4 regions of the Peribacillus muralis genome follow, and region 4 is predicted to be linked to each of the others. Evidence: riboswitches for the same ligand, from Rfam matches in the RefSeq annotation. Region 4 holds a riboswitch; each other region holds the start of a gene.
The links. Region 4 has a riboswitch for cyclic di-GMP ahead of ABE28_RS25135 (anti-repressor SinI family protein). Riboswitches for the same ligand answer to the same signal wherever they lie in the genome.
Positions count from the first base shown of each region.

Region 1: linked by a shared signal. The riboswitch ahead of ABE28_RS24740 (anti-repressor SinI family protein) and the one ahead of ABE28_RS25135 (anti-repressor SinI family protein) in region 4 are both predicted to bind cyclic di-GMP.
Region 2: linked by a shared signal. The riboswitch ahead of ABE28_RS02815 (methyl-accepting chemotaxis protein) and the one ahead of ABE28_RS25135 (anti-repressor SinI family protein) in region 4 are both predicted to bind cyclic di-GMP.
Region 3: linked by a shared signal. The riboswitch ahead of ABE28_RS24865 (hypothetical protein) and the one ahead of ABE28_RS25135 (anti-repressor SinI family protein) in region 4 are both predicted to bind cyclic di-GMP.

Region 1 covers NZ_CP017080.1:4,601,223-4,609,288, reverse strand. Annotated here, with positions in the region: gene ABE28_RS22430 (flagellin N-terminal helical domain-containing protein) at 1-648, shown strand, start outside; gene ABE28_RS22425 (DNA endonuclease) at 1,324-1,962, opposite strand; gene flaG (flagellar protein FlaG) at 2,142-2,501, shown strand; gene ABE28_RS22415 (flagellar hook-associated protein 2) at 2,516-4,027, shown strand; gene fliS (flagellar export chaperone FliS) at 4,052-4,453, shown strand; gene ABE28_RS22405 (flagellar protein FliT) at 4,453-4,794, shown strand; gene hpf (ribosome hibernation-promoting factor, HPF/YfiA family) at 5,051-5,608, shown strand; gene ABE28_RS22395 (hypothetical protein) at 5,791-5,973, shown strand; cyclic di-GMP riboswitch class I at 6,223-6,308, shown strand; gene ABE28_RS24740 (anti-repressor SinI family protein) at 6,348-6,479, shown strand; gene ABE28_RS22390 (helix-turn-helix domain-containing protein) at 6,616-6,936, opposite strand; gene secA (preprotein translocase subunit SecA) at 7,344-8,066, shown strand, end outside.
Region 2 covers NZ_CP017080.1:589,005-597,070, forward strand. Annotated here, with positions in the region: gene ABE28_RS02795 (3-hydroxyacyl-CoA dehydrogenase) at 149-1,045, opposite strand; gene ABE28_RS02800 (hypothetical protein) at 1,288-1,500, shown strand; gene ABE28_RS02805 (YfcC family protein) at 1,803-3,203, shown strand; gene ABE28_RS02810 (M20 metallopeptidase family protein) at 3,222-4,361, shown strand; gene ABE28_RS02815 (methyl-accepting chemotaxis protein) at 4,485-6,023, opposite strand; cyclic di-GMP riboswitch class II at 6,081-6,162, opposite strand; gene ABE28_RS02820 (hypothetical protein) at 6,269-6,517, opposite strand; gene ABE28_RS02825 (transporter substrate-binding domain-containing protein) at 6,809-7,585, shown strand; gene ABE28_RS02830 (amino acid ABC transporter permease) at 7,644-8,066, shown strand, end outside.
Region 3 covers NZ_CP017080.1:1,096,036-1,104,101, forward strand. Annotated here, with positions in the region: gene ABE28_RS05225 (manganese-dependent inorganic pyrophosphatase) at 206-1,135, shown strand; gene ABE28_RS24860 (hypothetical protein) at 1,227-1,373, opposite strand; partial or broken gene ABE28_RS05230 (SulP family inorganic anion transporter) at 1,460-2,764, opposite strand; gene ABE28_RS24865 (hypothetical protein) at 3,168-3,392, opposite strand; cyclic di-GMP riboswitch class I at 3,475-3,565, opposite strand; gene ABE28_RS05245 (hypothetical protein) at 4,054-4,233, opposite strand; gene ABE28_RS05250 (MFS transporter) at 4,289-5,500, opposite strand; gene ABE28_RS05255 (CitMHS family transporter) at 5,713-7,020, shown strand; gene ABE28_RS05260 (superoxide dismutase family protein) at 7,189-7,821, shown strand.
Region 4 covers NZ_CP017080.1:3,261,637-3,269,702, reverse strand. Annotated here, with positions in the region: gene ABE28_RS15910 (NAD-dependent epimerase/dehydratase family protein) at 1-993, opposite strand; gene ABE28_RS15905 (sugar transferase) at 1,017-1,568, opposite strand; gene ABE28_RS15900 (P-loop NTPase family protein) at 1,673-2,296, opposite strand; gene ABE28_RS15895 (YveK family protein) at 2,286-3,029, opposite strand; gene ABE28_RS15890 (acyltransferase family protein) at 3,128-4,303, opposite strand; cyclic di-GMP riboswitch class I at 5,492-5,574, shown strand; gene ABE28_RS25135 (anti-repressor SinI family protein) at 5,593-5,727, shown strand; gene ABE28_RS25130 (hypothetical protein) at 5,934-6,071, shown strand; gene ABE28_RS25820 (YwzD family small protein) at 6,295-6,426, shown strand; gene galU (UTP--glucose-1-phosphate uridylyltransferase GalU) at 7,371-8,066, shown strand, end outside.

The DNA of each region.
Region 1 (8,066 bases), 1.3 Mb from region 4:
GCTATCAAAACAGCTATCACAGGCGATGCGGATTTAAATGCTAAATACGATGTTACTGTGACAGGTGGACAAGTGGAAATTACAGCGAAATCAAAAGGTGAGGATACAACCTTAAAAGCTGATCTTGCTGGCGGAACAGGTGTTACAAACAAAACTGTTGCTACAACAGAAGGAAAAGCTGATGGCGCAGGACTTCAATTCCAAATCGGTGCTAACGAAAACCAAAGCCTGACTCTTGAAATTGGTGACATGCGTGCAAGCGCTCTTGGATTGACAGGTACTGGAGCAGGGTTCACTACTGAAACAAGTGTAAGCAATGGAACTGATTCTACAGGCGTTGAATCTGGTCTTGATGTTTCTAATGCTAAAAACGCATCAGCTGCTATCACGAAAATCCAATCTGCAATTGACACAGTTTCTGCAGAGCGTTCTAAATTAGGTGCTAACCAAAACCGTTTAGAGCACACAATCAACAACTTAGGTACTTCTTCTGAAAACCTGACTGCTGCTGAATCACGTGTACGTGACACAGATATGGCTAAAACAATGATGGAGCAAACTAAAAACTCCATCTTGGCACAAGCTTCACAAGCAATGTTGGCTCAAGCAAATTCCGCACCTCAAGGAGTTTTACAACTTCTAAGGTAAATTTGAAGGGCGTTTTATCCAGTAATGGATAAAAGGATGACTGGGTGAATTGCTGGAACTTCCTAAAGCTCTATCAACCACAACGTAACTGGAAACGGTAAGCGTGATGGTCTGAAAATGATGGAGATGACACAATGGACAATCAGCAGCCAAGCTCCTTTGAGGAAACTCTGGAGAAGGTTCAACGACTAGGATATACAGTCTAAGGCTAAAGCTATGACCATGAAATCCGTAGGGTGGCAGCAGCCATTCGAAGTGCCCAGCCCCTTATTAAGTTAAGGGTGAAGATATAGTCTATTCTATGCTCGAAAGACATAGTCGCAAAGCAAGCGAACCAACAACCACAAGGAGTTTTACAACTTCTTCGTTAATAACGTGAAAGAGACTCTAGTTTTGCTAGGGTCTCTTTTTTTCTATAAAACAAACGGATAGATATTATCATTTTGTGTGGAATGCTATCAAGAAGTGGTGTTAGTTTCGTTTTTTAATATCTTTCCATTTGTAAGTAACGGACCAATAACTTCTTTTTAGCACCTTTGCTATTTCATTTGTCGAGTATCCAATTTCTTTGAGGTGATTTAATAATTTGATTTCATCTGGAGAATAAGGTTTAGACCGATCGGAACTGCTGGTAACAACCGTGTAGTCAGGATACTTCGATTTCCATTTAATTACTTATTTTTGATATCTAAAATCCCAAGAGGTTTTGTATAACATAGAAGAACAGGTTGTAGCCACAGGTTCGATTAGTTCAAGGAAACGAAACGTTTCTTTAACAGAAGTGGTTTTTAGAATGAATCCATGTCCATCCTTACGAGCACTCAGTCTAAAAGATAATTCATAGGTGGTGAAAATATGGTCCTTTAACTTCTCTAATTCTTCCTTACGATAACACTGAAGGTATAGGTAAATATGAGGTGTGAGGTAGATGATTCTCTTATTATGATTCACCCTAAATGAAATGCTTAAAGAGCCATCATCCATGTATAGAATAGCTATGAAATGTGGTAATAGACAATTTTTGATTAAAGTGAAGGGAAGATATTTAGTTCCATCTTTTCTGTAAAAATGAGGGAATAAATTGGTTAATAATTCTAAAGATGCGGAACGTACATATTGGCTTGCCGGAGTGATATACAATAGCCCATCAAAGAAGGCGACTTTCCATTTTCGGTACTCTTCTTGAGATATACCGTAGTGCTCTCGATAGCTATTGTTCTTTCTCCTGCTATTTTTATAAATTTTCGTGATTTCCCCGTCACTTATTATGCTTGCGTATAATACATTTCTTTGAATTTCAGTAAGCATCATCATGGACACCTCCTTAATAAAAGTCTGAAATCCTTTCCTCTACTTCCTTTTTTATCATGTTATCTCCTTTCGGAACAGAATGTTTGTTCTCTATATAATGATAAAACCTTTGTATGAACACTGTAAAGTTCAATTTCAGAACCGATATAAAAACTAAAGACATCATATTGGGGGCTATTTAGATGCTGGAGAGTTTGTCCACGAATATTCTTTCCTCACAACTCAGAACGGCCATCTCGGATGGAATCAGTTCTTATTATCAGCGTGAAATGAATACGCTAGCTTATTCAGAGCAAAGTGTGGAAAGCAGTCAGCCTACAAAGGAAAAGGTTCAAGAAGTGGTGGAGAGCTTAAACACCTTCCTGAACCCGACACATACGGCGGTTCGCTTTGAGTATCATGAAAAGCTTAATGAGTATTATGTCAAGGTAGTGGATGATGTTACCGATGAGACGATCAGGGAGATTCCGCCTAAGAAATTATTGGATTTCTATGCGGCAATGACGGAGTTTGTCGGCATAATGGTGGATGAAAAAATATAAGCGGGTGATGTATTGTGGTAAGAATCAGTGGTTTGGCAAGTGGAATGGATATTGATGAATTAGTTAAAAGCATGATGCAGGCGGAACGGGTGCCTTTGGATAAATTGACACAGAAAAAGCAATACTCCGAGTGGCAGCGCGATGATTACCGCTCGATCAATACTGCTTTATCGGAATTGGATACGCTCATCCGGGATGGGATTGGAAAGCAGTCCTCCTTCATTAAAAAGAAGGTATCGGTTTCGAATCCAGATGCCATATCCGTGAAAAATATAAGTTCGGCAAGTGACTTTACAGGAAATATCAAGGTCAACAGTCTTGCCAAGGCAGCAACGATGACCAGTACGGAAAAGTCGGCTGTTACGGACGCGAAAAAGAAACTGTCGGATTTGGGCATCACGGCGCCTCAGGAGATTACGATACAAGCTCCAAATAAAGAGGGTGGATTCGATACGGAAGTCAAGGACGGAGTAACCTCGGTAAAGCCGTACACCCTTACGCTTAATGCCGATGATACGCTGGAGAGCGTCATCAATAAAATTAATGCCAACTCGGGAGTCACGCTGTTTTTTGATCAAAATTCGCAAAACTTTTCAATCACCGCTAAAAATACGGGGGATGTAAAGGATGGCCCTGAAATTAAACTTGGGGGCAGCGGGGATTTTTTTGCTGCGTTAAAACTGAGCAGCAACAATGAAGAAGCTGGCGGCACAAAAGGGGAAAATGCATCCATTACGTATAATGGCCTGGACATTTCCCGTCCTTCGAATACGTTCCAAATCAATGGAGCGGAAATAACGGTAAAGCAGAAAACGGCCGAGACCGTCACATTCTCTTCCAACGCTGATGTGGATGCGATTTTGGACACGGTGACGCAGTTCGTGAACAAATACAACGAAATCATAAAAAAAGTCCAGGATAAAACAGGTGAAGCGAAATATCGCTCTTTCACTCCGCTGACTGCCGAGCAAAAGAAGGAAATGACGGAGGATGAAGTGAAGCTATGGGAAGAGAAGGCGAAAAGTGGAACATTAAAAAGCGATTCGACCCTTAAAAGCCTCTTGACCACGATGAGATCCTCCCTATACACGGCTGTGGATGGGGTTACGGGAAAGAACAATCTCAGCAGTATTGGCATAACGACGACCAAGAATTACTTGGAGGGCGGCAAACTAACGATCGACGAGGACAAGCTTCGGGCGGCGATCAGTGAGGATCCGAATGCAATTTATAATATGTTCATGGCTGATGGAACGGGGAAAGCCGAAAAAGGGTTGGCACGCCGTTTGCGTGATGATATACAATCTTCCATGAAGGTCATCACCGAAAAAGCGGGGAAGGCTGGATATGTGAATAACAATTTTACCATTGGGAAAATGGTCAATGGGCTGGATACGAGGATTTCAGCGTTCGAAGCGAAGTTAACGAAGCTGGAATCTCGCTATTACAGTCAATTCACGGCCATGGAAAAGGCGATTCAAAAGGCGAACAGCCAAAGTTCATCGTTAGCATCTTATTTTAGTTAAGGCAAGCGGGAGAGGAAGATAAATATGGCGATTAATAATCCCTATCAATCGTATCAACAAAATTCGGTCAATACAGCGTCGCCAGGAGAGCTGACATTGATGCTTTACAATGGCTGCCTGAAGTTCATCATGCTTGGGCGGAAGGCCATAGAAGCAGGGAATATCGAAGCGAAAAACACGAACATCATCAAGGCGCAAAACATCATCCATGAATTGATGGTGACGCTGAACATGGATGTCGAGGTATCCAAGGAAATGATGAGTCTATATGACTTCATGAATCGACGCCTGATTGAGGCGAATATGAAAAATGATGTTGCTGCCTTGGACGAGGTGGAAGTACTTGTCAGCGACTTCCGTGATACGTGGAAGGAAGTCATTCAGATCAATCGGAAAAAACAATTCAGCCAAAGCGGGCAAGTGTAATGATACAAGCCTTTCACGACTTGACTGCCGAATTACTTGCCGTTCTGGAAGATATGACGAACGCAGAACGTGAGGACAAAATAAGAAAGATCACCGAGCTGATTGACCGAAGGGATGAAGTCCTCGCACAAATCAAGCCGCCTTTTACTGCTGTAGAGCAGCAGTTAGGCCGCAGGACCATGCTGCTTAATCAACAGGTCGACAGCCTGCTTATGCTTCAAAAACAGGAAATACAGCGGGACATCCAGGAAATAAACAAAAAGAAAAAGTCCTCCAATAAATATACGAACCCATATGAGAGTCTATCGATCGATGGCATGTTCTACGATAAAAGAAATTGATTACCCTGCCGTTTGGAGTCCAAACGGCTTTTTTGAGTTAAGATTTTATAAATTTTCTGTAAATAATCCGTGCTTAATTTTTTCTTTATCGCTAGCCATTTGTTATAATGAATGTAGGGAAGACATCAACCCTTTCAAAAACCTTCCGACAATTGTTTCATAATTTCGACATATTGCATGATATGTTTCTAAAGGAACCAGGAGGGGTATTGTAGAATCTAACTGTTATAGTCTTAATTTAAGGAGGACTCACTTTATGAATTACAACGTACGCGGTGAAAACATTGAGGTAACTCCAGCAATTCGAGAATACGTCGAAAAGAAAATTGGCAAGTTAGAACGATATTTTAACAATACACCAGATGCAAATGTGTTAGTTAATTTGAAAGTGAACAATAATACATCCAAGGTCGAAGTGACGATTCCTATGCAGAATTTGGTTCTTCGTGCTGAAGAGGAAAATGCGGATATGTATGCTGCCATTGACTTGATCAATGATAAGCTTGAACGCCAAATTCGTAAACATAAAACGAAGGTCAATCGTAAATTCAGAAACAACTTATCAACGACTCCTGAAGCATTTGCTTTCAATACGGACGTTGACGAAATGGTCGATGAATTCCAAGATGATGATGATGTTGAAGTGGTCCGCAATAAGCGCTTCGATTTGAAGCCAATGGACAGTGAAGAAGCGATTTTGCAAATGAATATGCTTGGTCATAGCTTCTTCGTTTACACGAATGCAGATACTAACACAACGAATGTCGTATACCGTCGTAAAGATGGGCGCTACGGCTTGATTGAACCTAGCTAAATTTGAAACTATGAATTAAAGCACAGCCCAGCCATTGGGTTGTGCTTTTTTGCATGTTGATAGATATTGATAGGGGCTATTCTTCATGGTAGTCCAGGCAATGATATGTTTTGTTTAAAGAACAAAATTCGTTCTTTAATGAGATAAATAGTTAATTATACCTATTTTAATGGATCTTGCTTTTGTACTATACTCAAATTGTGGTTCTTTATAAAGAACATAAAGTTATTTATAAAAAACAATTTGATCATGGTGCAGGGGGCTGGATATTTTGTATCAAAAGAATTGCCATAAATGCCATCGGGCTTCTTTTAGCAGTGCAGAATATGGACAGTGGCTTTGCCCAACCTGCGGTGATGACCTGACTTTGCAAAAAGCCTTGGATCCGCTAGTGCTGGAGAGAGTCAATAGAAAAAGTCCACTGAATAGGAAGAGCAATATTTTTTATTTCATAAACAGGAGAAGTTGAAGGAGATCTTGAATTTTCTCAATATTGTAATATTTTGTCGGATAAAATTTTTTACATTTTGCTCATTTAGCGACATAATATTACATTATATGGTGCAAGTATCCGGTATAATAGGTTTAACAAGCAATGTATTTGGTAATTAGTACCACGACAAAGGCAAACTTATTGAAAGATAGGGGCGCAAAGGCACAGGTCTAAGGTCCGCTCGACTAAGATGGCTGGTCTGCCTGAAATACAAAGGTATTTTAGGAGGTAGAAGAGGTGGCTAAAATGGAAATGGATCAAGAATGGGTGGATTTAATATCAGAAGCACGAAGCTTGGGTTTTAAAAAAGAGGAGATAAGTGCTTTTTTTGAACGGAAATGCCTTGAGCTTCAGTTAGAGGAGAGGAATGGAAGCTAATTGCCTTAAACCCCCTATAAACAGCGGTGTGTACAAAGCTGTTTATAGGGCTAATTATTCCCATTAGATTTCAGCAAGTCTAGCTTTTTTCATACTGTTTACTTCAGGATTATGTAGGTAGACCAATGAACTTCTACTATTCTTTATCTTTTCTCCATTTATTAAACTCGATGAATTCCCTGAATTGTTGCTTCGAAACACCTGATTTCATGGCTTCCTCAACGATTTTCATCCAATCATTATCCAAGGCTTCCTTATTTGGTGCATCGTAAAGGAGGGCATCAACAGGAATGTTAAGTACGGCGGAGATCTTTTCGAGAAATTGAATAGAAGGATTCGTTTGTAAGTTACGCTCTAACGAACTTAAGTAAGACTTCGCCACCCCGGCTTTATCGGCTAGTTCAGTCATTGACATCTTTTTTTCTTCACGCAGTTTTTTTACACGTTCACCAATCATAATACCACCTCGAAACATGTTCTATTTATCTTCTACTTGTTAGTAGCCCACCTTTTAAAAATTCAAACATGAAACCTGGTTGCATTTCCTTGGCAGCTATCACTAGGGCCTGGTCAGCATCTAGTGGTGGAAGGTTATGTATCATTCACATTTGCACTTGGGATAGTGGGGAGTTCCATTTAATGATTTATACTTCCTTTTATTTTAACAGTTTTACTCATCATTAATCCATTGTTTTTCGCAAGAATTGAATTCAGGTATAAAGGCATGCAGTCATATGAAGTTGTACCTCTAGGATAGAAGTGGTAAAATTAAGCGTGGATTGGGAATAATAGAAGTTACATTTCTTCTTACTTATATGAATTTGTCAATGAACGATCATTACCATAATAGAGGAGCGTTATTGAATGCTTAATATATTAAATAAAGTTTTTGATCCGAATAAGCGAGAAATTAAACGCCTGGAAAAAATTGCCGACCAAGTGGAAGCCTTGGCCGATGGGACGGCTGCCTTATCGGATGAACAGCTGCGTGCCAAAACGGAGGAGTTTAAAGGGCGCTACCAAAACGGGGAAACCGTCGATGACCTGCTCGTAGAGGCTTTTGCGGTAGCACGAGAAGGGGCGAAGCGTGCTCTTGGCCTATATCCTTACCGCGTTCAGATCATGGGCGGGGCATCTCTTCATGATGGGAATATCTCAGAGATGAAAACTGGGGAAGGTAAAACCTTAACATCCACCATGCCGGTTTATTTAAACGCGCTTACTGGTAAAGGTGTACATGTCGTTACAGTCAATGAATACTTGGCACACCGTGATGCTTCCGAGATGGGGGTGTTGTTTGAATTCCTTGGTTTGACAGTCGGCTTGAACTTGAACAGCCATTCAAAGGAAGAAAAACAAGAGGCGTATAATGCCGATGTTACGTATAGTACGAATAATGAATTAGGTTTTGATTACCTGCGTGACAATATGGTGTTATATAAAGAACAAATGGTTCAACGGCCCTTGCATTTTGCGGTCATTGATGAAGTCGATTCCATCTTGATTGATGAAGCGAGAACGCCGTTGATCATATCGGGTTCCGCACAAAAATCGGCCCAGCTTTATATCCAGGCCAATGCGTTTGTC
Region 2 (8,066 bases), 2.2 Mb from region 4:
AAGGACAAGGTTCTCTTCTATCCTTCATGAAAATCCAGGGCAGGAGCCGTTTTTTCACCGGATGCTGAAAGAGCGCTCGTGCATGTAAAAAGCCTTCTGTATAAAGCAGAAGGCTATTTACAACTTATCCAATACATCCATTTCATTATCACTTTAGAAAATAGGGTTTGGCGAAGCTTGGGTTGGGATACTTGTAGAATCCTTCACCCGTTTCCCTGCCCGTTTTTCCTTGATCGATATATTTCGTTTTCAATAAGTTCGCCAATTTTTCAAACTCTGGTTTTCCTGTCGCATTTGCTTTGGAAAGTGAGATATTATAAGCGGTATTGATTCCGACTACGTCCAATATGGCGAACGGTCCAAGCGGGGCTCCTGTAGCGATCATCCACGTTTTATCTATGGTCTCCGTATCAGCGACTTCCTTTAATAGAAGCATTTGGGCAGCATCCAAAAGCGGAACCAATAAAGAATTCAAAATATAGCCCGGCTGTTCCTTATGTAAAGGCAGGGGAACCATTCCAATCGCCTCTGCAAATTCCAAAACTTCCTCAAACACGCTATTATCCGTTCCAGGATGCTTCATGACCTCCGCCGTATTGTTTTTCCAGATTTCATTTGCGAAGTGCAAGGCGAGGAATTTTGATGGCCGGCCTGTCGCTTCGGCAAATTGGCTTGGCAATAAGGTTGAGGAGTTCGTTGCAAAAATGGTCCTTTCAGGAGCAACCTTCCCTAACTTCGTGTAAAATTCCGTTTTGATTTGTACCACTTCTGGAATCGCTTCAATCACTAGATCAGCTTCAGAAACTGCCGTAGATAATTCACTGCTAAAAGAAATCCGTTCATAAGCAGTACGGAAATCGTCCTCTGTAGCTCCTAGATCCTCCTTGTAGTATGGCTCCAATTTCATGATTCTGTCTTTGGCATGCTCCAATGCTTCATCATTGATATCATATACAAATACCTTGAATCCTTTATAAGCGGTTTGAAAGGCAATTTGACTTCCCAATACGCCGCTGCCGGCAATTGTGATGTTTCGATAATTCATCGTCATACTCCTCTTTTCTTTGAATATCTTTTCAAGTTAATTATGGCACATATCAGGAAAATAGATGAAGGATTTAGGGATATATCCATTATTTAACTGATAAATAATGGATGCATGCGTATGTGAATGGTTAGTATCATCCGCTAATGGAAACAGTAATGAATTTTAATAGTGGTCTTGTCAGATGAATAAAAACATTCTCATTACAGGGGCGGGCAGCGGGCTTGGAAGAGGAGCTGCACTTGGCTTGTAAGGAAGGGGCACGGCGTTATCGCCACAACGGAAATCACTTAGCAGAAAAAGGGTTTAATGAGGGAAGCGCAGGAACAGGGATTGGATATGGAAGTGATCTATATGACTTTGATGCGTTTGTGGCAAATGCTGCGTTCAATGAAGGTGTGCCGCTTGGGGAAATGCCGATGAACCGATTCCAGGCATCACCACCGTTTGGTTGAGTTTCTTGATTTTATAACCAAGGAAAAGTACTTGATCATGAAAAAGGTCTTTTTTGTGTTTTCCAGCTTCCTCCGACTGTATGGACCACCACTTATACTGAATTGTTGAATATAAAAATTCAGAAAAATATTACTATTTAAAAAGAACACTTTAATATCAGTCATTTCTAAAACCTACTAAAAATAGTATATAAAATAGGATTGTATTAATATAGAATTATATGTATAGTTATTTAAAAATAATAATTTGCAGTATGAATGATATAAATGGTAACTACTGGAATAAGGAGTTTTGACAAAAGATGTCTAAAGGGAAAAAGGGTAATGAAAAGAAAACGGGCATTAACGCACATGTGTTAGTCTTCTCGTTAATCGTGATTGCGGCGGTTTTGACATATATTGTCCCAGCGGGTAATTATGACACCGTGGATGTTAACGGACGCAGCGTGATAGATCCTGAAACATTTACATTCATAGAAAGTGATCCAGTGGGATTATTGGAGTTGTTCAGTGATATTCATACAGGTATGGTCAATGGTGCCGGGACGATCTTCTTTGTTTTAATCATTGGCGGGGTATTCGGCATTATTAGCGCAACAGGGGCACTCGATACGTTTATAACGTCTTTTGCCCGAAAGATGGCGAATCGTGAGAAGTTAATCATTCCGGTATTGATGCTGTTTTTCGCAATTTGCGGTGCGACGATGGGAATGTCTGATGAGACGGCAGTTTATGTAGGTTTGCTTGTACCGCTAACGATCGCTTTAGGCTTTGATGCTGTAACGGGCTTTGCGATAGTCGTGGTCGGTGCATCAATGGGCTTCACAGCTGGATTCATGAATCCATTTACAGTGGGAGTTGCACAGGGAATAGCGGAGCTGCCGACCTTTTCGGGCATTGGCTATCGTCTGATCGTTTTCTGTATTTTCTATATAATGGCCGTCATTTTCGTTTATCGTCATGCGATGAAGGTGAAGGAGAATCCGGAGCTTGGGATCTATGGCAAATTCGGGCGTTTAAATCAGGATAGAAAACAACAACCGGCAGTGAATATGACTTTCCGTCATAAAGCCGTACTAGGTGTATTTTTACTTAACTTCATCATTTTGATTTTCGGAGTGATGAAATATGAATGGTATATTACCGAGATTGCCGGTTTGTTTTTGATGTTCGGCATAATCATGGGTGTTATCGGTAAGCTATCACCATCCAGGATTGCCGATAGCTTTGTGAAAGGCGCCGCGGAATTGATCGGGGGTGCCATCATTATCGGTTTGGCACAAGCAGTCCTTGTAATTTTTGAGTCAGGGGGATTGATGGATACAATCCTTTACTATGCTTCTGATTTATTGAATATGGTGCCTTCGGCGTTTACTGCTGTGGGCATGATGATTTTACAAATCATCATTAACTTTTTGGTCCCTTCAGGAAGTGGACAAGCGGCCCTTACAATGCCTTTAATGTCTCCTCTGGCAGACCTTGTAGGAGTGACGAGGCAAACGGCCGTGCTTGCTTTTCAATTCGGTGATGGAATTGCGGCAACCTTATTCCCAACGAATGGTGCGCTCATTGCATCTCTTACGATAGCGGGAATTCCTTGGAACAAATGGGTGAAATGGTATATTCCTTTCTTCATTATCCAATTGATTGTGTGTGCGGTATTATTAGTTGTGGCAGAATGGATGAACTACGGGCCATTTTAAGAAAGGAGATTGTTATCAATGTTTGAAACGTTAGCGAAGCAGGCGGTAGCAGATCGTCGCCATATTCATGAAAATCCAGAGCTTTCTGGAAGCGAGTGGGAAACAACGAAATTCATACGTGAGCGACTTGAATCATTAAATATCGAGATATTGGACTTCGAACCACCAGGTGTCATTGGTTACATTAGAGGAACGAAGGGCGGGAAAACTGTTGCCCTACGTGCAGACATCGATGCATTGCCAATCCTTGAGGAGGGTGATAAACCGTATATCTCCAAGGTAAAGGGCGTATCTCATGCTTGTGGACATGACGGTCATACAGCCATCCTGCTTGCGGCAGCTGAATGGTTCAAGAAACCTGGGAATGAAGTGGAGCCAAACATCCTATTCATCTTCCAATCGGCAGAGGAAATTACGCCAAGTGGTGCTGACCGTCTCATTAAAATGGGTGTGCTGGACGGCGTAGATACGATTTTTGGCATTCATTTGTGGCAAAGCATGGAAAAGGGAAGGATGGGTCTAAAAGCTGGGGCTGCAATGGCGTCTGTAGATGACTTTGAAGTGAGAATTCAAGGATCGGGCGGGCACGGTGCAACCCCCCACGAAACGGTCGACCCTATTTATATCGCTACTCACTTAATTCAAGCGTATCAAGGAATCATTAGTCGAAAGCTCAATCCTGTTCATTCAGGGGTGTTGACGGTAGGGAAAATTGAAGGCGGCAGTACATATAACGTGATTCCAGATACTGCGAAACTGATAGGGACCATCCGCGCATTGTCTGTAGAGTCTGTACAAACAATTCAACAGCAAATGGTGAAAATTACTGAAGGTCTTTGCCAAACCTTTGGTGCAAAAGGGCATATTGATTTCATCGTAGGAACACCTCCGCTTGTGAATGATCCGAAAGAGGCGTCATTTGCTGAAACGGTCATTCGAAAAACATTCGGTGAGGATCGTTTCCAAACAGTTGATGCCTATATGGGCGCCGAAGATTTTTCTTACTACTTGCAGAAGAAGCCAGGGGCGTTCATCTTTGTGGGAATGAACAGTGAAAAGAGTGCATTTCCGCATCACCATCCGAAATTCGATATCGACGAGGATGTCTTCGCCGATGCGATTGAACTTTTTACAGCGATCGTTACAGAATATCGATAATAAGTTGAATGACTCCGGCTAGGCTGCGGAGTCATGTTTTTATATTCATTGAAATGCATGAACGGCATAGTGGAGCTGGACAATAACGAAACCCCGCATTCATGGAAATACGGGGTTTATCGTTTAAGCTGGCGCTTGTTGATTTAGATGGCCAACCAAATCCATGACTTGTTTTGCCTGATCTTCAAGATGGAGGGATTGCTTCAGCAAAGAGTCCATCAAGAATGCCTGTTCACTTGTAGAAGAGGCGATTTGCTGATTAGCTGAACGAGATTCCTGTGAATCATGCAGTAAGGACTCAAATATTTCATGAACGGACCTGTTCGTCTCCGTCAATTGAAATATGCTTGATTCGTAGAGGCGCAATAGCTGGTTCACACCTTCGTTGGACGAATAAATCGATCCGAATACCAGCTGCGATTCATTTGCGATCTTCGCTCCCTTTTCCAAATCCATGATCGAATCTCCCACTTGCTTCTGTATCAATTCCGTTTCGTCTTGGATTTTACTGACCACACGGACAATCTCTTGAGCAGAAGAATCTGACTGTTTAGCGAGGTTCCTGACTTCTTCTGCAACAACAGCAAATCCCTTTCCAGCTTCTCCCGCACGAGCTGCCTCTATGGAAGCATTAAGGGCTAAAAGGTTAGTTTGATCTGAAATACGGTTAATCATGATGGTAAATTGCTCAATATCTTTTATTCGCTGTTTGAAGCCATGAATCGTATTCGCCAAACCGGTAACATGCTCATTGACTGCTTCGAATTGAATATGAAGTTTCTTCATCAGCTGCTGACCTGCATCCACATGAACGCTGGTGGAAACCGAGTTCTCTGAAACCTCATTCGTGCGCTTGCCAAGGTCGAGGACCTGTTCTTCCATGCTCTTCAGCCTGATCATATTGGATTCCGTCAGGTCCTGATTGCGTTCCGTTTTTAGGGCCATGTTTTGGATATTGGCATTAATTTGGGCTGAGGCGCTATTGGTTTCCTGACTCGTTCCTTTAATCTCAGATGAGACGTGCAGCATATCTTGAGACATTAAATCCAATGCGGTCAACAGCTCCGTTGTTTTTTTCTCGATTTTGCTGTTCTGCTCCGATAAGTTTTTTTTCATTGATTCTTTGTGCAATAGCAGAACAATCGTTGCTCCGCTAGTCAAAATTAGGAAGAAAGCGTGTACCAGGAGAAGCGAAAACGCATAATTAGATGTTCCGCAAAGCAGCTCTGGAAATAAGAAGTAGCCTGCCAGATGCTGTATGGCAAAAATCATCGTGCTCAAAAGGACAAGCTGAATGGAATCAAAGAATGCGATTAAAGCAATGACCATAAAAATTGAAAAATGGTATTCAACCAACCCATTCCCTCCAGCTATCATGGATATGGATGAAAACGTGAGGCATAACGTGATAAACCAAGGCAGCAACGGATGATTTCTATTTTTCTTATAGAATAGGCTTGCCAAAATGAAGAATATGATTGGAAGTAGAAACAATATGAAAAGAGAAAATGATAGGTGAGAAGGAAGCTGCGCAATTTCCCTCATAATTAGATAGTCTTCTAAAAAACCCGTGTACCTGTGCAAGAAATGAATGAAGATTCCCATCAAAACCGTACCTGCACTAAACAATAACATTAAATAATTCCCTTTGAATTTATTCATGGTCATACTCCTCAATCAGTTAATAATCCAGATAAAAAAAGCTAACTAAACATTATGTTTAATTAGCCGGTTGCGCTACTGACTCCAAACTATCCAAGCGCCCATATACGGATAGTTCTTCAAAGTCTCAGGATTCATATAACATCTATATCGGTTTGGATCTTGAAATCTTGATGAATTATGATTTGGTAGCATAAAAAATTTCAGGGAGGGAGTGTAATGATTATGTGAGGCGGCGATCCTGATCATTTCTTTTTATTTAGTTTTTCATTCCCATGTTTGAAGTTACCCGTAATTTTGGCGAGAAGTAATTGTACCTCCAATATATTGTTTTCAACGTCTTTAATTTTTTTTAACAGCCGTTCTGCTTCTTTATCCTTTACGACCTTGATTTGTTTATTATGGAAATAAATGATTATGGTTGCTTTTTTTGTGACGATATAAGTGAAGGGTTCTTCCATTAATTTATTCCGTTTATCTAGTTCCCCCATCATAATCTCTCCTTTTTTTTAAAGTGTTCTCCATTTTGATAGTAAAGTTGTTATTTGAATAAAAGCAAATCCCGGGAAACGGTATTGTCAATTTGATAAAAAAATCCCATAGACATAACCTCTCGTTTTTAAATTTTCAATAGTATTAGAGGTTTTAGAAAAAAATCCCATAAATATTATTTAGAGAAAATAATATTTATTCTAAAAATTCATATTATATTACTTTATACTTATGCTATATTATAGGGAGAATAATAAATTATCACGCATAATCAAAGAATTGGAGTGATTTCAATGAAGAAGCTTGGTTTACTTAGTCTGCTTTTGATTTTGACTATCTTTATCTCTGCATGTGGGAGCAATGATGGAAAAAATGCAGGTGAGGAAAAGAAAAATGAAAAAGTATATAAAGTTGGCGTGGATACGACATATCCACCGTTTGAATTCAAAGAAGGAAACGAATATAAAGGCATAGATATTGATTTAATCAATGCAGTAGCGAAAGACCAGAATTTTAAAATCAAATTAACTCCGATGGATTTCGGCGGAATCATTCCGGCGATGCAAGCCAATCAGCTTGATGTGGCCATTGCAGGAATGAGCATTACCGAGGATAGAAAAAAGGTTGTTGATTTCTCAACGCCATATTTCGATGCAGGCTTGACTGTCGTCGTGACGAAAGATAATAAGACGACCAAATCAGTTGCTGACCTTAAAGGGAAGACAGTAGCAGTAAAAAAAGGGACAACCGGTGCTAAATATGCTCAGGATAATGCTAGTGAATTAAAGATTAAAGTGGTTCAGTTCAATGACTCACCAGCGATGTTCCAAGAAGTGTCGAATGGTAACGCCGATGCACTTATAGAAGATTATCCCGTTATCTCCTATGCCATTGCCCAAAAAGACCTTGGCTTGAAAACCGTAGGTGACCGCTTGAATGGCGATCAGTATGGAATTGCTGTATTGAAAGGTGAAAATCAGGATCTTTTGAAGAAAATTAATGATGGTCTTGCCAATCTGAAAAAAGATGGCAAGTATGATGAAATCATAAAAACGTATCTTGGAGAATAGGTTAAAGGCTCAATAAGCGCGCCTAAGGCGCGCTTTCTTTTTCGGAGGGGTGAAAGTAATGGATATTATTGTTGCGGCGTTGCCTATGTTAGTAAAAGGACTTCAGGTGACGCTTTACATCTTTGTGATTGCCATTATCCTAGGTTTTTTGATTGGTTTAGTAGTGGCCTTGCTACGACTTGCCCCTATCAAGATCTTGAACTGGATTGCAAAGGTTTATGTGGATGCGATACGAGGGACACCGTTCATCGTGCAGTTGTTTTTTATTTATTTCGGAGTGAACTCGCTAAATATCATTTCATTGAACAGTACGACAGCTGGAATCATCACGGTTGCGATCAACGCCGGAGCATATTTTGCTGAAATAATAAGAGCCGGGATACAATCGATCGATAAAGGCCAAACGGAAGCGGCAAGATCAATCGGGTTCACTGGGACTCAAGCGATGCGCTATGTCGTGCTGCCACAGGCCTTTAGAAGG
Region 3 (8,066 bases), 2.2 Mb from region 4:
AATATATTTAAGAAAAACGAACCCTTATCTATTGACAAAATGAAGGTTCAGGAAAGAGGAATGAAAGATTTTCTTGGGGAAGTGGCAATTCAAGCACTGAAATTAACGGGTTTTATGTTAAAATAAATTGTAGAGTAAAGGTGGCTTCCCCTTGATGCGATAAGGGGATTCACGGAAAAATATTTATGAAAAAGGGGATTAGATCTTGGAAAAAGTATTAGTTTTTGGACATAAAAACCCGGATACAGACACGATTTGTTCAGCAATCGCTTATGCAGATCTGAAAAAACAGCTAGGAATCAATGCTGAACCAGTTCGTCTGGGTGAAGTGAATGGAGAAACCCAATATGCACTGGACCAATTCAGCTTCGAAGCTCCTCGTCTTGTCGAAAAAGTGGCAGGGGAGGCGGACGCCGTGATCCTTGTGGATCACAATGAACGCCAGCAAAGTGCTGAGGATATTGATCAAGTCCGCGTGCTGGAGGTTATCGATCATCACCGCATCGCTAACTTTGAAACAAGCGACCCTCTATATTACCGTGCAGAACCGGTTGGTTGTACGGCAACCATTTTAAATAAAATCTATAAAGAAAACGGAATAGAAGTCCCTAAAGCAATCGCAGGTCTGTTGCTGTCTGCCATCATTTCCGATTCTTTATTGTTCAAGTCCCCGACCTGTACTGAGCAGGACGTGGCAGCGGCAATGGAGCTGGCAGCTATTGCAGGAGTCAACGCTGAAACTTATGGATTGGAAATGCTGAAGGCAGGAGCTGACTTAAGCGACAAGACGATTGCCCAGCTAATCACTCTGGATGCAAAAGAATTCAGCATGGGAATGGCAAAAGTGGAGATAGCCCAGGTAAATGCAGTAGATCCGAATGAAGTCCTTGCCAAGCAAGCTGAGTTGGAATCGGCAATTGAAGCGGTCATTGGAGTGAAGGAACTGGATTTATTCCTTTTCGTCGTTACGGATATCTTGACAAATGATTCCGTAGCCCTGGCTCTTGGACGAGCAGCGAATGCCGTCGAAAAAGCTTATAACGTTTCTTTAAATAATAACATCGCCGTCCTGGAGGGCGTTGTCTCGCGCAAAAAACAAATCGTGCCGGTATTAACGGATATATTCAGTAAATAAGTAAGTGAAAAAAAGGGTGTTTTTTGCACCCTTTTCCCAAACGCAAAAAAAGACGCAAACATTACGGATGATAATGTTTGCGTCTTTTTGTTCAATTTAAGGCATCCTTCTCTTTTTCATAGGCGATGACAATCAGTTCTTTATTCGCTTCCTCGCCAAGTTTGCTTTCGAAGCTTTTCAATTCATCCAATAAATTTGGAGAAAGGTTGGCGGCCGTATAATCCTGCTCGGATGTCATGTTTTTCGCTCCCTTCCATATCGACATATTTCCTGTTAGTTATTCTGTCGGTTTGGAAGATTTCTATTCAGCGGAAATAACCTTCTTCAGGATATTTTACTTTTAGAAGTGGCAAGCTTATCAAGCAATAAGGAGCTTTCCAGATCGAGGCCCTGTACATGGACGGCTATGCCTTGATGATGGTATTTAAGGACAACCTTATCGACAGCTTCGACTGCAGATGTATCCCATATTTTTGAGCGGGAAAAATCAATGATGATCGTCTCTGCTTCATCATTAACATCGAATTTGGAAACAAAGTCTTGCACCGAAGCGAAAAAGATTTGTCCTCGGATTTCATAAATCATTTTCTTATTCGTAATGTCCGCCTTTTTTTCGACCGTCACCTTGGATATTTCGGCACAGAAGAAAATCATGCGTATAAAGGACGATGATGACAGTCACGATCATCACGGCTGCATCCGTCTTTGGAGCTATCTTGAGCCTCTTATCATGACAGCGACAAGCGCAGCCATGGGTATTTTTATAAGGATGTCATTCAATGCGACAATCAATACCATAAGGAAAGCGCCGGCCACAAATGTGGAAAGTCTGCCTCTGCCCCCTGACTTGATGTTGATTCCGGATTGTCCGATCATTGCGCATCCAGCCATTCCCCCAAAACATCCGGCAATGATATTGCCTAGGCCCTGTCCTTTTGCCTCCCGATTTTTATTGCTTGGTGTGTCAGTCAGCTCATCGACTATTTGGGCCGTCAATAAAGATTCAAGCAGCCCTACAAATGCAAGCGCTATTGAATAGGGCAATATGATAGCCAGCGTTTCAAAGGCCAAAGGGATGTCTGGGAGCATGAATATCGGGAGTGCTTCGGTCAATTGCCCCATATCCCCAACTGTACGGACCGTCGCCCCTGTTGAAATGGCGGCGATCGTTATCAAAATGATGGCAACGAGAGGGGAAGGGATGGCCTTCGTAATCCGTGGGAAAAGATAAATGATCGCTAATGAAACGGCGGTCATGACATACATGACCCAAGATTCACCCGCAAAATGGGTAAGCTGTGCTGTGAATATCAAGAGTGCTAATGAATTCACAAAACCAGTCATTATCGTTGCCGCAATTAAATAGTTAAGGCCGTGATCTTTAACAAGGTCGACCATGACAAGTGCCATTGCTCCTGTGGCAGCCGATATCATTCCTGGTCTTCCGCCGACAAAAGAGATGACGATGGCAATGCAGAATGAGGCGTATACACCAACCATTGGGTCAACACCAGCAATGATCGAAAACGCAATGGCCTCCGGAATCATTGCAAAGGCAACGACAATACCTGAAAGAACATCTCCGCGGACGTTGCCGAACCATTCCTGTCTGTATGCAGATATATTCAATGAAACGCTCCTTTTGCTTTATAAATGGTGTTTACTTTTTCGCGCACTAAATTATAGCATGAGTATATATTTCCAACTATTGGTTTATTAATCCGGGGCGAACGGAAGCCAGTGGCTCAAGAAGGTCATTATCAAAGGGCTGTCAGGGGCACCTCTAATGGAAAGTGCAAAAAAACGATGAACTTTAATGGAAGGAGTTTGGATGAATGACGCACTTTCATCAACCTTTGGTCTGTATTCAAGCAGGGTGGTGGATGAAAACGGGAGTTGCCATTATGGAAGGGAGTGAAAGGAAACATAATTAGAGGAAAGGCTCATGATTGGTTAAGGGTTGCAGAAACGGGTGAAGCTGATGAACGTAAGGGGGACCATTTTTGTTGGTTTTACCTATATGTTTCCCATCTTACCTAGGGTTAGGCGGGCGGGAGACGGAGTAATTCCCATGAATGATGCTGGATTTACATACGGGGCATGTCACTTCCTTATAATGCTTGAACGTGATCTTGCGAAGGTCGCTTCTGGTCAGGATGGCAAATACATGATATCTTGCGCCGCATGCACACGTATTTTTATCTTTAACGATGTGCCGCTCATTTGTATTAACTGAATAAATGGTTGGAAAAAACATATATAACCCCTCTTTTTTCTAATTTTAGGCAAATTAAAAAGAGACAAGAAATAAATAATTAAGCGATTTAATCAAGATAAATCTTGGCGGCCCGGCTGCCATGACAACCAAGTCGTTGTTTTAGGCCCGTGGCTTTGCGTCTTTTATTTTCATAAAATTTGCCCTTATATAATCTTAACATAAAATGACAAGCGATTATTAGATCATGAACAAATACTTTGATCTGTGACTATCTTATCGTTCCAATTTGAATTTATCTTTACATGGAGTGCAGGTTATTTCCGTCATAGGCTTGAAAATGACTTGTTTCAAATCTTTTTTCTCGAATATCCGTCGGTAATTATGAATGATGCCACATTCGCAATAACGTTGATTTTTGATGATGTGCACTTTTGAATAAAATGTGAAAGTCGGGTACATGATTAGCTCCTTGTGTATGGGTATAATATACTAGGTATATTATACTACTTGAACACAGTGCTAGGTAACTGATTTTTATAGTGAAGTTGAAATAAACGATAGGGGATATAGGATTTTTTAATTACATGGTTTCGCAGAAAATTCGCCACCCCACTATGCAGGAGAACGAAGCTGGAATGAAAGAAAGAACGAGCATCCAATTTGCGGGTAAAACTGCTAAACTCACGGGAAGCGCCCGGACTTAAAGAAAACTTCTCCACTTCTGCCCATGACTATCGTTTAAGGTTGCTTTAGATACTGTATTAGTCGTGATATGCCAAGAAAGACTGATATCTACCCTTTTATCGGAAGTATTGGAACCTAAAGAAGATGCTGCCTGCAATATACAGGCAGCATCTTCTTTAGGTTGACTAGCTGCCATCTAAAGTGTCCCTTATAGAGGGATACTTCAGATAACAGGATTCTAATAGTGAGTATTAATGGGAACGTGCCAATTCCGGATTGCGGTGCATCGCTAAATAAAGGACCAGTCCGGCGATGAGGAGCAAGGTGCTGGTCGTGATGAAAACAGCGGAGAATCCATAGAATCCAGCGACCATTCCGCCCATTGCTGGCCCGATGATATTGCCTAAAAAACGAAGACTTGTATTGTAGCCCAAGACTTCCCCCTGCATTGCGACGGGCGCTTCCTGACGAATATAGGCAATCCTTACTGGGATGATGCCGCCTATGGCCATGCCTAGTAAGAATCGGACAAAAACTAACTGCCAAAACTGATTGATGAAGGCTCCAGGCAAGTAAACGAGTGCTGTCAGGAAGAGAAGCAGTACAAGTATCTTCACATGTCCGTGCCGATCGCCAATTTTGCCCCAGTGACGCGCCATCAGTAGATTCCCCAGTCCTGCTGCGGAAAAGGCGATACCTGAATAAAACCCAAGATTGGAAGTGCCGTGCAGTTCCCCGACGTATAAGGAAAGTATGGGCTGGATGCTGAAGTGGGCAACTTGGACTAGTGTTGAAATGAGCATGATATTGACAAGGATGGGGTTGCGCAGGATATGAGAGAGAACTTCCCTGCTAGTGTAGCTTGATTTCGTTCCCGACTGCCGTTTCATTTGGTATTCCTTCGTTGCAATGACGAGGAGACCAGAAATGAAAATGGTGATCGAGGTGAATTTGAAAGCGGTAGAATAGCCGACTGTGTCGGCAAGGATGCCGCCAAGCAATGGTCCGAAAAGCGAACCGGTTATATTTCCCGTTTGCAGCGTTCCAAGAACGCGCCCAGCAATTTCTTTCGGTGTTTGGGTCGAAATGAAGGCCTGTGACATCGATATGAAGCCAGTGAATATCCCCGTGAACATCCTTAAGATGAATAGCTGCCAAACATTTTCAACGTATCCCATCAAGAAAATGGACAGCCCCATTCCGAAGGCACAAGCAATCAAGATTTTCTTTCTGCCATAGCGATCGCCAATTCGGCCCCAAACAGGAGAAAATAAAAATGCAGTCACAAAAGTGATTCCGAATGTCCATCCAGACCAATGCTGAATGTATTGTGTCGAATAATTTCCGAATGTACCGATGTATAAAGAGATGAATGGAAGGACCATCGTCATGCTTCCGCCAATGAAAAAGTTGGCGAACCACATGATGGTTAGGTTTCGTTTAGCTATTTGATGTTGTTTCATTTACAATCAACACTTCTTTCCTCCGAAAAATACTTCGGGTTCCTAAATAATAGTATACAGAATTTAACTAATTTATTAAATGATTTTGCTTTTTGTACATAAAAACAGGTTTTTTAATGTAAGTACAGATGATATAATTTGAAAATATTTATTTTTCAGAAAAATTAGATAAGTGTGTGGGGGAGTTTTTTCTAAAGGAAGGGGTTTTTAACTTGTTAACTGTTTTGGGATTTTGCATGATTTTGACGTTCCTTGTCCTTGTCATCACAAAGCGTCTGTCCGTAGTCGTCGCTTTTATCTTCACGGCAATCGCTTTTGGTGTGATTGGCGGCTTTGCCTCCGAGATGGGAGATATGATGTTGGCAGGGATATTGAAGGTGACACCAACAGCGGTGATGATCGTTTTTGCTATATTATATTTTGGTTTGATGATTGACGTTGGATTATTTGAGCCGATGATCGGTAAAATCTTGAGTTTTGTAAAAGGAGATCCGCTAAAGGTCGTTATGGCAACAGCCATCATTACGATATTGGTGGGGTTGGATGGAGACGGGTCCTCCACATTCATGATCACTGTGTCGGCGATGCTGCCGCTTTATATGAAACTAGGGATGAATAGACTCGTATTGGCCTGTGTCGTCGGCCTAGGAGCGGGTGTCATGAATATGATCCCTTGGGGTGGCCCCTTGGTCAGAGCGGCAGCCAGCCTCCAGGTTGAAGTGTCGGATTTATTCATACCGCTCATTCCAGTCATGATTTGCGGACTATTATGGACGCTTTTTTCAGCATATATCTTAGGTAAGAAGGAAAGGGAGAGGCTGGGAGTCCGTACGTTGGGGACGGACATGGCACAAGGAATGAGTGAGCATGCTGCATCCGTTGAAACCAGTAATGGAGGACAAGCGAAGTTGTTTTGGTTTAACTGGCTCTTGACGATATTACTGATGGTGTTTTTGGTGATGGAAGTGCTTCCAATTCAAATCTTATTTGCCTCGGCGTTTGCAATTGCCTTATTTGTTAACTTCCCGAATCCGAAAGAGCAGCAGGAAAGGATATTAAGTCATGCCAATAGTTTCGTGATGATATGTACACTCATTTTTGCAGCAGGAATCTTTACGGGAGTATTATCGGAAACAAAAATGATGGACTCGATGGCATCTAGCATCGTAACGGTCATTCCGGATTGGGTAGGGGCACATATGCCGCTTGTTGTGGCGCTTACAAGTTTGCCGATGGGGTTCATTTTTTCACCAGATGCCTATTATTTTGGCATACTGCCCATCATCAGTGAAACGGCATCGAATTTTGGCATTGCCCCAGTGGAAATAGGAAGGGCGGCTTTGCTGGGCCATTCGACCACGGGTTTTCCATTATCCCCATTGGTCCCTGCAACCTTCATATTGATCGGCCTTGTTGGGGTGGATTTTTCCGATCACCAAAAATTCCTGTTTAAATGGGCGTTTGGGACAACCATCATCATGACGATCGCAGCCATAACCTTTGGTGTCATCCCTTTGTGATATATGAGTACATTAAACTATGATGACAAAGTCTTGACTGAGAATTTAGTAAGGCATTGACTCTCATCCGTGTAATCTATTTTACCATTTAACTCTCCTTCGGTTTATACTTCGATAATAGTGGAAAGAAATAGGAGGAGATAGATAACGGAAAGAGAGGGACAGGTCATGAACTATAAACAAAAGCTAATGTTGCCTATGTGTGCTGCCTTTTTACTTTATGGCTGCAATGCAACGAATGATTCCAATCATGGCGATAAAAATGTCGAGGACATGAATACGGCAGGTCAAGGAACCGAGACGGACGTGGATCCACAGGTGAAGGCGGAAGTTAAGGACGTGGAGGGGAAAACGCTCGGCATCGTAAACTTTACCGCAGAAGAGAATGCAGTATTGATCCAGACAGCTTTGGAAGGGCTTGAACCCGGCTATCACGGCTTTCATATTCATGAAAATGCGATCTGTGAGCCCGAGGCGAAAGAAGGTCCATTCACTACAGCTGGAGGGCATTTCAATCCAACCGATGAAACGCACTCGCATCATGCAGGTGATATGCCGCCTTTATATGTAAAAGAGGATGGCACCGCAAAATATACGGCAACGTTGGATAGCATGACGATCGACCAACTGAAAAAGGAAGAACTGGCAGTCATCGTTCATGCAAACCCAGACAATTTTGCCAACATTCCAGACCGCTATGAAGCTGATGGACAAAAAGGTCCTGATGAAGATACGTTGAAAACCGGGGATGCTGGCGATAGGCAAGCTTGCGGAATTATTGTGGGTGCAGAAGAGAAATAACGATATTTGAAGCAAGATGAGACAAAAGGCTTCGGAATGTTTTCATTCTGAAGCCTTTTTAATTTTTCTTTTCCTTGTAAAAAAGGTTTTTCTTATTTTGATATAGAAGTAAGAGAGGAAGTGAAGGTGAGTATTTGAATCAAAATGGTATTGACTATAAGGAAGTTAAATTCACGAGTTGATGCATCGAATTGATTGAAAAAAACCCGAATCGAGACGGATGTCCACTGATTCGGGTTTGCTTA
Region 4 (8,066 bases):
TCAAGACGATAAAGTCGTTGGCTTAAGAATAGGTGAAGTTGAACCAACTTCGGTTGCAGGTAAAGAATGCTGGTTTTGATTGGCATAAAATTCATATGTGCTGGCAAGGCCGGATTCAAGTGAATGAATGGGTTCCCAACCTAATTTCTGGATAGTCATTTTATTGCAAAGTAAGCTTTCTTTAATATCCCCGTTTTTCGCTGGTCTATAAAGGGGAGATATATGATGACTGCCAAATGATTGAATGATGGAAAATAATTGATTGATGCTTGTACTGGTGGTTGATGAGATATTGAAGGTGCCGCTTCCTTCGAATTCCAACGCTTTCACATTGGCATCGGCTACATCATTTACAAAAATGAAATCTCTCGTTTGATTACCGTTCCCATATATATAAGGCCGCTCATTATTGATGACTAAATTAGTGAAGATCGATATGACGCCGCCTTCGCCATTGGCTGTCTGCCTAGGCCCATACACATTACTGTACCGAAGATTCACATAGTTTAAATCGTATAATTCTTTAGCAAGCTTTAGATAATCCTCTGCCGTCTTTTTTGAAGCACCATAAGGAGATAATGGAGAAGTAGGATGTGATAAAGTGATGGGCATAACATCGGAATCTCCATATACGGCCGCGGATGAAGCGAACACGACCTTTTTTACCGAATACTTATGGGAGAGCTTGGCGATGTTGATCGTTCCCATGATATTGATCCGTGCATCGTTCGTAATATCAGATATCGACTTTTGTACACTAACCTGGGCAGCTTGGTGGATGACATAGTCAGGCCTGAAGGTATCCATTGCATTTTCAAGGGAGGCTTCATCTTCCACATTTCCAAAGAAGGGAGTGACTTTGGCTTGTACATTCCCGATGGAGCCGCTGGATAGGTTGTCATATATGGCCACTTCATAATTTTTCCGCATCAATGCATCGACAATATGAGAGCCGATAAACCCAAAGCCCCCGGTTACTAGTACCTTATTCATTTTTCATTACCCCTTTTAATAGTTTATCTGGCTCCATTACCCGTAAAGACGATAGTCAGCGTTCGTAAGAAAATCTTGAGCTCCATAGTAAATGAGCGATGGCGAATGTAATATAAATCGAAATGCAGCTTCTCTTTTGGCGTTAAATCATACCCCCCATTCACCTGCGCCCATCCCGTTATTCCAGGCTTCACATATAAACGGTTTTTAAAGCCAGGCAAAAACGTTTCGAATTCTTTATAAAAATATTCCCTTTCAGGCCTTGGACCGATGAGTGACATATCTCCTTTTAAAACATTAATTAATTGAGGGAGCTCATCAATCCTGGTTTTTCGGATAAATGCGCCGATTCTCGTCACCCTCGGATCATTTTGGCTTGCCCATTTAGGACCGTTTTTTTCGGCGTCGATGCCCATGGAACGTAATTTGATTATTTGGAAAGGCTTCCCATCCAGCCCGAGTCTCTGCTGATAAAAAAAAGGCGAGCCAGTCGAATCAAGAGGGATGAGAATGCAAAATAAGAATAAAACAGGTGATAAAAGCAGCAACAACAAAAACGAGATGATAAAATCCATAGCACGCTTTATATGAAAATATGATGATGTCGATAGTGGCTTCAGTAGAATTTCTTCTTGTCCATCGACTCTTACTTTAGATTCCAATGGTTACCCTCCTTGAGTCATGAAATGATCATTGATCCCGATATTTCAAGATTCGCCCTTTCAAATTGCCTTTTCACACCTGCAATCTTTTCTAACTTATCTCTTCCTTCTTGTATCGCTAAAATGATGCCATCACAATATTTAGCTACAATATTCGCATCAGGTTTATCCAAGCTATCCGATGTGTGAAATAAAATGATATCGAAATGTTCCTTCCATTCCGCTATCAAAGTAGGGAGGGTGTCTAATGTTAATAAAGCTGTTGGTTCATAAAGTACTTCGCTTGTTGGAAGACAAAATAGAGTCCCTTTTATATGTATAGCCTGGTTATTAAGGGGCGCTTCACTTAAAAGCAAGTTGGTCAAACCAAATGAATTATCGATATTAAACAATTGATGCAGCGAAGGTTGGCGCAGATTTGCGTCAACTACCAGCACCCGTTTTCGTTGATCGGACAAGGCGAGTGCCAAGTATGCGGCAGCATTTGCTATATGTTGAGATTGTGAGATGGAAGTGATCATCAATACGGAATTATCTTTTTGAAGTTTGGCCTGAATCGTATTACATATGGAATATAATTGGTCTTTATTGATTACATCATTTAGGTAAAAGGATTGTTTCCTTGTGAATTTAATACTCACTGAATTCACCTCGTTTCGTGGAAGGTAAATTTTTATAAGATGTTTTCCGTTTTCTGTTAGCTCTTTTGTCATTTACATGTAAACGACCTAATATAGGAATGCCAAGACGCTCAAGTTCCCGATCTGTGTAGGTAGAGTCATCGAAATGTTCTCTAAGAAGCGCCAATCCTATTCCGGCAAAAAATCCGATTACAATTGAAATGGCGATGATGAATTTCGGTTTTGGGAAAAGCAGCTCTGCTTGACCCGTTTCGTTCTCATTAAGGATACTGATTTGTTTTACACTTGTAATGTCCTTGAATGTTGAGATGGATTGCGTCGCGACCGTTTGAGCGATCACTTTTGCGGATTCAGGATTTGAATCCTTGACGGCAATCGTAATGATTTGTGAATTATCACGATTGGTAATCGATACTTGTTTAAGTAAGTCATAGCTTGAAGTCTTAAGATTCAATGCCTCTTTAACACCTATCATGATTTGCGGACTCTTGATAATATCCATATATGAAAGGGCGAGTTGCCTATTTTCTTGAACTTTATTTATGGAAGCTTCCTTTTCATTCATGCTTAATGATCCCGCGAGCACTTGCGTCGAGTATTGATACGTAGGTTTCATAATATACAGGGATGAAAAAATAATGAAGCCAGTTATACAAAGTGCAGTGAGTATAATGATCAGCAGTCGTTTTTTTAGAATCCGTATAAAATCTTTAATTTTCACTTTTTCATTCATCGAGTTCACCACTTTTTCGAAATAGTAAGAAAATCCATAAGTTTAAAGATGGAGCTAATGATTTTTTGTAAGTATGGGTGTTCGGAAAACGTAAGCAGTTATCCGACTTTGCGTTTTGCCTCGATTGTTTCTTCTATCGTATCTATCCGTTTCGTCTTCGTAAAATAAGATCCGAGCTTCATCGATGGTTTTTCTATGAATTGATAAGCCACTGAAGAGAGTAGAATAGAAAAGATCAAGGAACATACCAATAATAAAAGGGTCGGCATCTTACCGTAAAATAGGTACATCAATGAGAATAAGGAAACGAGATGATATAAATATAAGCTATATGATATTTTCCCTAGAAAAGTAAGAATGTTAGATCTTAATAGCCTAGAAGCTTTTTGGGAAGACACGCTTAAGGTGATAAAGATACAAACACCAAATGAGACTACATAATCTCTAAAAATATAATTGTTCAGAAAATCAACTTCACCAATGATCCCCTCGTACATGAAACAGATAATTGCGACAATTAATAATGTCGTTTTCATCACTTTTCGCATTTTCGAAGCATAGGCAAAAAGTTCATGTCGGTATTTAGCCAAGATAGCTCCCATTAAAAAAAGAGTACAGTAATGAAGGCTAAGAAGAATGCTCGTAATACTTAAACCAGAACCAAACACATAAAGAATTAAAGTCGTTAATAGACTTAAGCCTCCAAGCCAAAATAATGAGTACATAAGCTTTTTTCTTATAAATAAGAAGATTAATACAGGAAATATAATGGATATTCTCATTTCGTGAACAAGTGACCAGATTACATTGTTATAGGCATCTGTATTGTATTGTCCAATAAATAAAAAATGTTGTATTAATAAGGAAGGTGTATCCAAGGATTTCCACGATTTAGCAAACCACGTACTGATAAATGGCAATTCAGTATGACTTAAGAGAACCTTTGCTAGTATAGCGATGCTTATAGCCACTATATATGGAATATAAATTCGAAACATCCGTTTTACTAAGAATGTAGAATAGTCGAATTTTTTACTATTAATGGATAAATACAAAACAAAACCACTCAATACAAAGAACAAAATGACAGACTCATTTCCACTGCTGAAAATAAGGCGTAGGGGGCTCTCCTTGAAAAAATAGACCATATTCGGGCTGTTTGAACCGTACTGATAATTTGCATATGACGGGAAAACCATCATATAGTGCCCAATTAAGACAATAAGCGCTGCCACCCCCCTTAATGAGTCAAATTCCCCATATCTGCTAGTCATATTTTCCTCCATATGAACCGTTTTTTTATAATATAGCATTTGTTCTCAATAAAGTATACTAAGTTCTTTAAAACAGACAAAATTAGACAAAAAAAGCATAAACCTAATGATGAAATCTTATATTTTGCCTGAGGAACATATAAAAAAAAGTAACGTTAATTCTTTGGAATTCGAAAGAATATTGGAAAAAAAGCAGCTTTTTTTTATTTGTTCCTATATGCCTAGAGCATCCACTGATTCAAGAGACAATTGACTGTAAATAGGCAAGTCGGGTTACGGGAAGGACAAATGTTAAAAAAGATATAGTCCTAATGGCTGAGGAAAGTTTACCAATAGATAGTGAGGTAAATAGAAAGAGGAATGAAGCTAATTGACATAATAATGTAAGAGTGGTAAGTTTTTTTTATTAATTCGTTATAATGAACAAATCGTTCTTAGATAAAAAAGATAAAGAGATTTTATAAAAATACAGTTGTGAAAATGGTAAATATACATTTGTATTTTTTCCTCATCCAAAGCAAAAACTCGATTAATGAATTAGAAAAGAAAGGATGAATTTTTATGCCTTTATACCAAATGAGAGAAGTATGGACACCTTTAAAATTAGTTGGAGTAAAGTTTTACAAAACAGATGATGGAAGTATTTTCATGAAAGTGTTTAATAAACATCGCAGAAAGTTAAAGTGATCAGGTTTAGACGATGCAGATCAAGTGCTTGTCATGAATCAGGGAGAAATCATACAGGTGGGTGAATATAATCAGTTAGCGAATGTGAGGGGAGGGATATTCAGCCATTTATTAGGCATTCCAAAGAAATCTAGTGTGTATGGGTAAAAGACATATATATCATGTAAGGAAAGTCAGGATGCACCTATGAAATGGTTTGTCATCCTGTCTTTTTTTATAGGGTAGTTACTGAAATGCTTGATGATGATGGTATGGAAATTATTTTTATGGAATAGTAATATTATTTAATTTCAACAGTTGTTTCTATTTTTTCTGAATGGAGAAAGATTGATTTAACAATGATTTTATATCAAGATGTCGCTAATTGGTGAAAAATGACGAAATAAAACGAATAGTATTATGAGCTATTTTGATCCTTTTAATCATAATTAAAAGTATAATAATAGTAAGTATTCAAGATAATTAATATTGGTCTAATCGATTGGAAAAAATGCGGAGAATTCTTGAGAAAGGCAAACCTATTGAAAAGTAGGGACGCAAAATTACAGGTCTAAGGCTAATGCTAAGATGGCTGTGTTGCCACAAGTTGGGTGGGGTTTGTCTTGAACGCAAGCAAGGAATTGGAAGAATGGGTTAGTTTAATGGTGGAAGCGAGAAATGCTGGGCTATCCATTGAAGATGTGCAAATATTCATTGCAGAAAATGGTACGAGAGAAAAGCAATACATAAGAGTATAGGAAAGGGTTTCTTTGAAAGACTGTTATACAGTCTTTTTTTTATTTCATCCCAAGTGAACCTTCTACAAAAGGAAGATGAAAAATAGTTCATATAATCTCTTAAATATTTCGCGATGTGTGCCGATACTATACATATAAATAAAGCAAAGGGACTTCGCGGAGGGCGATGTCAGTTAGCTGCCATCAGAATTAAAGGAGATTATTCGATGACAAAAAACAAATTCATTACGTTCGAGGAAGTTTATGCAAAGAAACAGAGAAAAAAGAAGCTGTTTATCGGGTCTTATATTACGATTATTTTGGTTTTAATTTCAGTCATGACTTTTTTTCTGGGTCAATCATAATTGGGGAATGCTGGGGCTGAGGAATCGGTCCTTTTTTTTGTTGTATCCGCTAAATATACTAGTTGAACTAGTTACTAATGGTAGCTTTACAGTAATTTAACTTGTCATATTCAACCATATATGTAATTATCAATTAAATGAGCTATATTCCTAATATATCAAAAATTGGAATGGGAAAACAGTATGAGCGGGCGGCTCGACTATATGGGAGTTGGATTTTGAAATGGAATTTTTAGAAATCTTAAAGGATACGTACGCAAAAGGGGAGTCTGGAGAGGATATTACGATAACGGAGCTGGTGGAGGAGCTTAAGGGAAAATTAAGCGCAATCATCGAGGAGCCTGAACGTGTATGATCCATAATACATATACCCCATCCGGGGCGATGGTGATTTTCTTTTTTCTCGCAGATCTATGAGGAGCAGGGGATGACGCCTTTATTGGCGCGCAGTTCGCTTTAATAGGATTGCTTGGGGGAGTTTTCCTTCATGCTTGGGCGGGTTGAGGTGAGTGGGCATACTTCAACACCGGTTTACTTTTCCCCATTTTCATCGAAATTGATAAAATGCCCAGTTTCATAATCGATGCATGATCGTCTTCATCTAAGAGTTCGGGTGCTCTTCATCCTTTTGGATAGAAAGTTCACCCAGCTAACTGCAGATTCTCTCAAAACAAGTGTGTGAAAAAAAACTGGGAACATCGGGTTTCCACAATAGGAGTAGGGGCATGTACTGAATCTTTTACTGGCAAACCAGAGAGATTCGTCGGTTCCGCTCTTTTTTTATTTGGTGCAAATTTCACCTGAACAGTGGAGTCTCTTATTTTGGGGTTGAACGCGCGGAGGATTACATCATTCCGTCTAATTACATCGAGTGCACATGCGACGACTAACGCGTGCAATGGTCGATACTCTGTATTACGAATCATAAAAATGCTTTTGATGAAGTTCATAAATGGCACAGGGAGTTTCAAATTTGGAACACCTCGTGTCATTTATTCTTATAAAATGAAGGAATGACAGATGCTCAGTATACTACAAATCGAGCTTCAAAATGAACGAAGCTTATGATGGTTTAAGGAAGATCCATTTATACAGAGATTGCTGAAAAAAGAAGAAGTAACAATTAAATCAATGGTTAAGAGCGCAATAGTAGCTGCATGGAATATCAGGCTTTTGTGAATCTTGCCATTTTCAAGGAAGGGAATATCACCGTTTATTTGATATTGAGTGAAAAAATGCTCATTAGCCTCAGGTTCATTTTTTTATGGGGCTGACGAATTGCTAGAGGGGGAGAACCGTTTGAAAAGAGTTAAAAAAGCCATCATTCCGGCGGCGGGGCTAGGAACAAGGTTTCTGCCTGCGACCAAAGCGATGCCGAAGGAAATGCTGCCGATCGTGGATAAGCCGACCATCCAATATATCATTGAAGAAGCGGTGGCTTCCGGTATTGAAGATATCATTATCGTGACTGGAAAAGGGAAGCGCGCGATTGAGGATCATTTCGATAATGCATTCGAACTGGAAAATAACTTAATGGAAAAAAACAAATTCGAATTATTGGAGAGAGTACAGGCTCCTTCCAAAGTGGACATTCATTACATCAGGCAAAAGGAGCCAAAAGGGTTGGGTCATGCTGTCTGGTGTGCAAGGAAATTCATCGGAAATGAACCCTTCGCCGTTTTGCTTGGCGATGATATCGTCCAAGCGGAGACACCATGCTTAAAGCAGCTAATCAACCAATACGATAAAACCTTATCGTCTGTCATCGGTGTCCAAACCGTTCCGCAAGAAGAAACGCACCGTTACGGAATTGTCGATCCCGGTAACCGGAACGGCCGGCGCTATGAAGTCCATAACTTTGTCGAAAAGCCGGAAAAAGGGACAGCCCCCTCCAACCTGGCAATCATGGGCCGTTACATTTTCACCCCGGAAATAATCATGTTCCTGGAGAAACAAGAACTGGGGGCTGGCGGAGAAATCCAACTGACGGATGCC